3 regions of the Massilia sp. BAP21 genome follow, and region 3 is predicted to be linked to each of the others. Evidence: predicted binding sites of a transcription regulator. Region 3 holds the regulator's gene; each other region holds the start of a gene.
The links. The regulator sigma-54, encoded in region 3, starts transcription at its own class of promoters, with help from an activator protein. The targets are predictions, from matches to a motif close to TGGCANGNAANCTGCTTT.
Positions count from the first base shown of each region.

Region 1: a site for sigma-54 is predicted at 1,485-1,502, ahead of glnA (type I glutamate--ammonia ligase). Genes of this name have one in related genera too.
Region 2: a site for sigma-54 is predicted at 1,252-1,269, ahead of ACWYRN_RS11025 (pilin). Genes of this name have one in related genera too.

Region 1 is NZ_CM173596.1:696,423-698,679, forward strand. Features, by position in the region: gene glnA (type I glutamate--ammonia ligase) at 1-1,386, opposite strand, end outside; gene ACWYRN_RS02985 (rhodanese-like domain-containing protein) at 1,741-2,199, shown strand; gene ACWYRN_RS02990 (hypothetical protein) at 2,166-2,257, shown strand, end outside.
Region 2 is NZ_CM173596.1:2,497,490-2,499,746, reverse strand. Features, by position in the region: gene ACWYRN_RS11030 (S9 family peptidase) at 1-417, shown strand, start outside; gene ACWYRN_RS11025 (pilin) at 696-1,175, opposite strand; gene sucD (succinate--CoA ligase subunit alpha) at 1,487-2,257, opposite strand, start outside.
Region 3 is NZ_CM173596.1:1,388,952-1,391,208, reverse strand. Features, by position in the region: gene lptB (LPS export ABC transporter ATP-binding protein) at 1-548, shown strand, start outside; gene ACWYRN_RS06080 (RNA polymerase factor sigma-54) at 596-2,080, shown strand; gene hpf (ribosome hibernation-promoting factor, HPF/YfiA family) at 2,142-2,257, shown strand, end outside.

The DNA.
Region 1 (2,257 bases), 690 kb from region 3:
CGGGTGCGGCGTCATGCGCATGCGCTGCACTTCAGCCATCTTCAGTTCCAGGTAGGCGTCGATCATGCCGTCGCTGAACACGCCGCCGCGGGTCAGGAACTCGCGGTCCTTGTCCAGGGCTTCCAGGGCTTCTTCCAGCGAAGCGCACACCGTCGGGATCAGCTTGTCTTCTTCCGGCGGCAGGTGGTACAGGTCTTTCGTTGCCGCTTCGCCCGGGTGGATCTTGTTCTGGATACCGTCCAGGCCGGCCATCAACAGCGCGGCGAAGCACAGGTAGACGTTGGCCAGCGGGTCCGGGAAGCGCACCTCGATGCGGCGGCCTTTCGGGTTCGCCACGTGCGGGATGCGGATCGAGGCCGAGCGGTTGCGGGCCGAGTAGGCCAGCTTGACCGGGGCTTCGTAGCCTGGCACCAGGCGCTTGTACGAGTTGGTGCCCGGATTCGTGATCGCGTTCAGGGCCTTGGCGTGCTTGATGATGCCGCCGATGTAGTACAGGGCCGTTTCCGACAGGCCGGCATAGCCGTCGCCGGCGAACAGGTTCTTGCCGTCTTTCCAGATCGACTGGTGCACGTGCATGCCCGAGCCGTTATCGCCGTTCATCGGCTTCGGCATGAAGGTGGCGGTCTTGCCGTAGCTGTGGGCCACGTTCCAGATCACGTACTTCATGTTCTGGGTCCAGTCGGCGCGCTCGACCAGGGTCGAGAAGCGGGTGCCGATTTCGTTCTGGCCGGCGCCGGCCACTTCGTGGTGGTGCACTTCGACCGGGATGCCGAGCGATTCGAGGATCAGGCACATTTCCGAGCGCATGTCCTGGAAGCTGTCGACCGGCGGGACCGGGAAGTAGCCGCCCTTGACGGTCGGACGGTGGCCGCTGTTGCCGCCTTCGAAGTCCTTGTCGGTCGACCAGGATGCTTCTTCCGAGGCGATCTGCACCGAGCTGCCCGACATGTCGCTCTTCCAGCGGACCGAGTCGAAGATGAAGAATTCCGGTTCCGGGCCGAAGAAGGCGGTGTCGCCCACGCCCGAGGACTTCAGGTAGGCTTCGGCGCGCTTGGCGATCGAGCGCGGGTCGCGGTCGTAGCCCTTGCCGTCCGACGGTTCGATCACGTCGCACTGCATGAACAGAGTGGTCTCTTCCATGAACGGGTCGAGGTTCGCGGTGTTCGGGTCCGGCATCAGGAGCATGTCCGACGCCTCGATGCCCTTCCAGCCGGCGATCGACGAACCGTCGAAGGCGTGGCCGGATTCAAACTTGTCCAGGTCGAAGTGCGATACGGGAACGGTGACGTGCTGCTCCTTGCCGCGGGTATCCGCAAAGCGGAAATCCACGAACTTGACTTCGTTGTCCTTCACCATCTGCATCACATCTGCGGCGGTCTTTGCCATGCGTTTCTCCTGAATGAAAAGGGGTGGTGCCGACAGGCGGCGGGGTCGTGATCCTGTGCGACCGGTCCAGCCAACGTGCGACATACTCAAGCGAAACATATGCAGGAACCATGCCAGCAGTCCGTCATGAACAAATGCGCAATCGTTCTTTGGAAACCCGTGCGTTTAACCATAAAATCTTCGGTGTCAGCGTACAACGCCATGATGCACCCGATGCCGGCGATTGCACCATGATAGTGCATCATGAGTTGACCGCACCGTTTTGATGCGTGACGCACTGTTTTGGCCGCGATGCGGCACGATGCGGCAAGCTTGCGCTGCACTGGTGCGCACCACTTTAATTGAGGAAACACGATGAGCAAGACCGAAACGATTCTCGATGCTGCCCGCCAGCGCGCCAATGGCCAGCCGTATGCCGGCGCCGTCACGCCACAGGAAGCGTTCGAGCTGCTGCAGGGCGATCCGAAAGTCAAGATCGTCGACGTGCGCACCAATGCCGAGCGCGACTGGGTCGGCCGCGTTGCGGTGCCTGAAAGCCAACACGTGGCGGTGCAGTGGGCGACCTGGCCGGGCGGCCAGCCAAATCCCGCCTTTGGCGAGCAGCTGGAAAGCGTGGCCGGCAAGGACGAGGTGCTGCTGTTCCTGTGCCGCTCGGGCGTGCGTTCGCGCCACAGCGCGCGCGTGGCAACCGAACTGGGGTACGCGAACTCCTTCGACATCCTGGAAGGCTTCGAGGGCGACCGCGACCAGGAAGGTCACCGCAAGACGGTCGGTGGCTGGTGCAAGGCCGGGTTGCCCTGGGTGGGCGCGTGAGCCAGACCGCGCACGACAGGCTGCATGCAGCCAGGTCGATGACGCTCGAAGGCCGCCA
Region 2 (2,257 bases), 1.1 Mb from region 3:
TACGGTGGCTACATGATGAACTGGATCGAGGGTAACTGGCCGGACGGCTTCAAGTGCATCGTCAACCACGACGGCGTGTTCGACACCCGCGGCATGGCCTACTCGACCGAGGAACAATGGTTCACCGACTGGGAAAGCGGCGGCCCTTATTTCAAAGTGCCGGAAAACCATGAGCGCTTCAACCCGGTGCACCACGTGAACAAGTGGAAGACGCCGATGCTGGTGATCCAGGGCGACCTCGACTTCCGCATCCCGACCGCGCAAGGCCTGTCGACCTTCACGGCATTGCAACGCAAGGGCATCGAAAGCAAGTTCCTGATGTTCCCGGATGAGAACCACTGGGTGCTGAAGCCGGCCAACTCGGTGCTCTGGCACCATACCGTGATCGACTGGCTCGACCATTACCTGAAACGCTGATCCCTCGCGCTTCTGCGAAGCCCGCTTACCCAGCGGGCTTTTTTTGATCATGTGGAAGGCGAGCGCCTGACGATCCGCGTGTTCTCAAGAATCAAGGTGTGTTCGTTTGCCTGCACCGTCGAGCGTGTGTTCATGCGGCCATTGTTCTACGTGCAGGCTGCTGGCGGATCGGCAGAAGATCGTTTGAATAGCGGCGCAAGACGTTGGCGCTGCGTTGCAAACCGCAGCGCCAATAAAAAAGCCGCCCGAGGGCGGCTTTCGTTTATGCGACTTGTGTATTATTCGGTGGTGTCGCCGTCGTCTTCCTCAGGAGCGCCAACTTGGGTGCAGCCGGTCGGCAGGAATTTCGGATCAGCGAAGCCGGTTGCAACGCAGCTGTAGGCGCCAGCAGCCGAGCGGTGCAGGGCGATGGTCGAGCCCGCGCCCAGACGGCCAGGATTGTCGATTGCGCAGGTGATCACGGCGCCACCAGCAGTTGGTGGGGTAGCGATGGTGAAGCCCGAGCAGTTGCCGGTTTTATTGGCCAGGCCGGTCGCAGCAGTATAACCAGTCACGTCGCTGGTCTTGCCTTCGACAACAGCCATCTCGTAGCCGGTTTTGCCGCCGCTGACGTCAGCGTAAGCAGCAGCTGCCTTCGACTTGGCGATGTAGTCCTGGTATGCAGGGATAGCGACAGCCGCCAGGATGCCGATGATGGCAACAACGATCATCAGTTCGATCAGGGTGAAGCCGGCTTGTGCTTTCTTGACGATTTTCATCTGTTTCATGGTAAGTCTCTCCAGAGGTATTAAAGAATTCGGTTGGTCATGCTTTGCTTGGTGCCACGTTCTACCTATTGCAAGCGCCGTGCCAGGCCATTTCCCCACAAAATCATTAGTTCCTTTGAAACAAAACTGACAAATTACGGCAGAGCTCGCTTCTGGCATGACAAATTTTGTCAGCTCACACGCAATTTCTGTCAGGCAATGATCGAACGCGAAAAATTCGTCGCCGTCCGTGCCATTCAGTTGTTGTCGAAATAAAAAAGGGAGCCTGCAGGCTCCCTTCACGAGACAAGAACTGTTTGGTATTACAGCATGGCCTTCAGCAGGCGTGCCATTTCCGATGGGTTCTTGGTGGCTTTGATGCCGCACTCTTCCATGATGTCCAGCTTGGCTTGCGCGGTATCGGCGCCGCCCGAGATCAGCGCGCCGGCGTGGCCCATGCGCTTGCCCGGAGGAGCGGTGACACCGGCGATGAAGCCGACGACTGGTTTCTTCATGTTGTCCTTGACCCAACGTGCGGCGTTGGCTTCGTCCGGACCGCCGATTTCGCCGATCATGATGACCGCGTCGGTATCAGGATCGTCGTTGAACATCTTCATCACGTCGATGTGCTTCAGGCCGTTGATCGGGTCGCCGCCGATGCCGACTGCCGACGATTGGCCCAGGCCCAGCGCGGTCAGCTGGCCGACTGCTTCATAGGTCAGGGTGCCCGAGCGCGAGACGACGCCGATGCGGCCCTTCTTGTGGATGTGACCAGGCATGATGCCGATCTTGATTTCGTCCGGGGTGATCAGGCCTGGGCAGTTCGGGCCCAGCAGCAGGGTCTTCGAGCCGGCCTTGGCCATGCGGTCCTTCAGGGCCATCATGTCACGGACTGGAATGCCTTCGGTGATGCAAATCGCCAGGTCCAGGTCGGCTTCGACGGCTTCCCAGATGGCGGCTGCGGCGCCTGCCGGCGGCACGTAGATGACCGAGACGGTCGCGCCGGTGGCGTTCTTGGCTTCCGACACGTTGGCGTAGATTGGGATGCCTTCGAAGTCTTCGCCGGCTTTCTTCGGGTTCACGCCAGCAACGAA
Region 3 (2,257 bases):
CCGACATCTCCAGCCTGCCGATCCACCGGCGCGCGGTGCTGGGCCTGTCCTACCTGCCGCAGGAAGCCTCGGTGTTCCGCAAGCTGACGGTCGAGGACAACATCCGCGCCGTGCTGGAACTGCAGCGCGACGACAACGGCAAGTCGCTCTCGAAGGACGCCATCAACGAGCGCCTTGATTCGCTGCTGGCCGAACTGCAGATCGAGAAGCTGCGCGAGAACCCGGCCCTGTCGCTGTCGGGCGGCGAGCGGCGCCGCGTGGAGATCGCGCGCGCGCTGGCCACCAACCCGCGCTTCGTGCTGCTCGACGAACCGTTTGCCGGCGTCGACCCGATCGCCGTGATCGAGATCCAGCGCATCGTGCGATTCCTGAAGGAGCGCGGCATCGGCGTCCTGATCACCGATCACAACGTGCGCGAAACCCTCGGCATCTGCGACCGCGCCTACATCATCAACCAGGGCGCCGTACTGGCCTCGGGCCGCCCCGACGACATCATCGCCGACGAGTCGGTGCGCCGCGTCTACCTGGGCGAGCACTTCCGCATGTAATCGAGGTAACGACACCGCTTTGAACCGCAGTTGAACAGTAAGAATCGATGAAACAATCCCTGCAACTCCGGACATCGCAGCACCTGGCCCTGACGCCGCAGCTCCAGCAATCGATCCGCCTGCTGCAGTTGTCCACGCTCGAACTGCACCAGGAAATCGAGCAGATCCTGTCCGACAATCCCTTGCTGGAGCGGCTCGACGATCCGCTCGACCGCTCGGTGCGCCTGCTGGCCGACGGCGCCATCAACAGCGCACCCGCGCAGGGCGAGGCACCGGCCGCGCCATCGAACGAGGAAAGCGCGCCGGCCAGCGCCGACGCGCCCGAAGGACTCGACGGCGGCGGCGACCATGAACACGGCGAGCCGGGTGGATCCGACAGCGACTGGGGCGACAGCGGCCGGGCCTCGGGCAACGGCGAAGACGAGGACGGCCGCCCGCAGCTGGAAGCCGGCGGCATCACGCTGCGCGAACACCTGTCGGAACAGGTGCGCGTGACCAACCTGAACCTGCGCGACCGCGCCCTGGCCGAGCTGGTGATCGACGCCATCGACGACAATGGCTACCTGGAAGAACAGCTCGACGAGATCCACGCGCGCCTGCCGCAGGAACTCGAGGTCGAGATGGACGAACTGCGCTGCGCGCTGGCGCTGATTCAAAGTCTCGATCCGGTGGGCGTCGGTGCGCGCAGCGCGGCCGAATGCCTGGCGCTGCAGATCCGCCGCATGCCCGGCGTGCCGCTGGTGACGCGGCGCACGGCACTAAAGATCGTCGAAGGGTATCTGACCTGGTTCGCGCAGCGCGAATTCAACAAGCTGAAAAAGGCGCTCGACTGCGACGACGAAGACCTGCGCGAAGCGCAGGCCGTGATCCGCCAGTGCCATCCGCACCCCGGTGCCGCGTTCGCATCGAGCACCTCGGACTATGTGGTTCCGGACGTTATTGTCCGGAAAACGAAGAGCGGCTGGGGTGTGACCCTGAACCACGAAGTGATGCCGCGCCTGCGCGTGAACCACATGTACGCGGCCTTGCTGAAGGGCGGGAAAGGCGAAGGGCAGATGAGCGCGCAGCTGCAGGAAGCGAAGTGGCTGATCAAGAACATGCGCCAGCGCTTCGATACCATCCTGCGTGTTTCCGAGGCAATTGTGGAGCGCCAGCGCAACTTTTTCAGCCATGGCGCGGTTGCCATGCGGCCCCTTGTGCTTCGCGAGATAGCTGATACACTAGGCCTACACGAGAGCACAATCTCTCGCGTAACCACGCAGAAATTCATGCTGACCCCGCACGGCATGTTTGAGCTGAAGTATTTCTTCGGAAGCCACGTCGCCACCGAAGCGGGGGGCGAAGCATCTTCGACGGCGATCCGGGCTCTCATCGCGCAACTGACAGGAGCAGAAGACCCCAGGAACCCATTATCCGACAGCAAGATCGCGGAAATGCTCGGTGAACAAGGAATGGTCATCGCACGCCGCACGGTTGCCAAATACCGTGAGGCACTGAAAATTCCTCCAGTCAGTCTCCGCAAATCCTTGTAACGGCGGCACCCTCGCGCTTCCTGCGCGGCGCGGCAGCCGCCACCTCTTCAAAGGAGTGTGTATGAATCTCACTATCAGCGGTCACCACCTCGACGTTACTCCCGCCATTCGTGAATACGTACAAAACAAGCTTGAGCGCATTACCCGCCACTTCGATCAAGTGATCGATTCCCACGT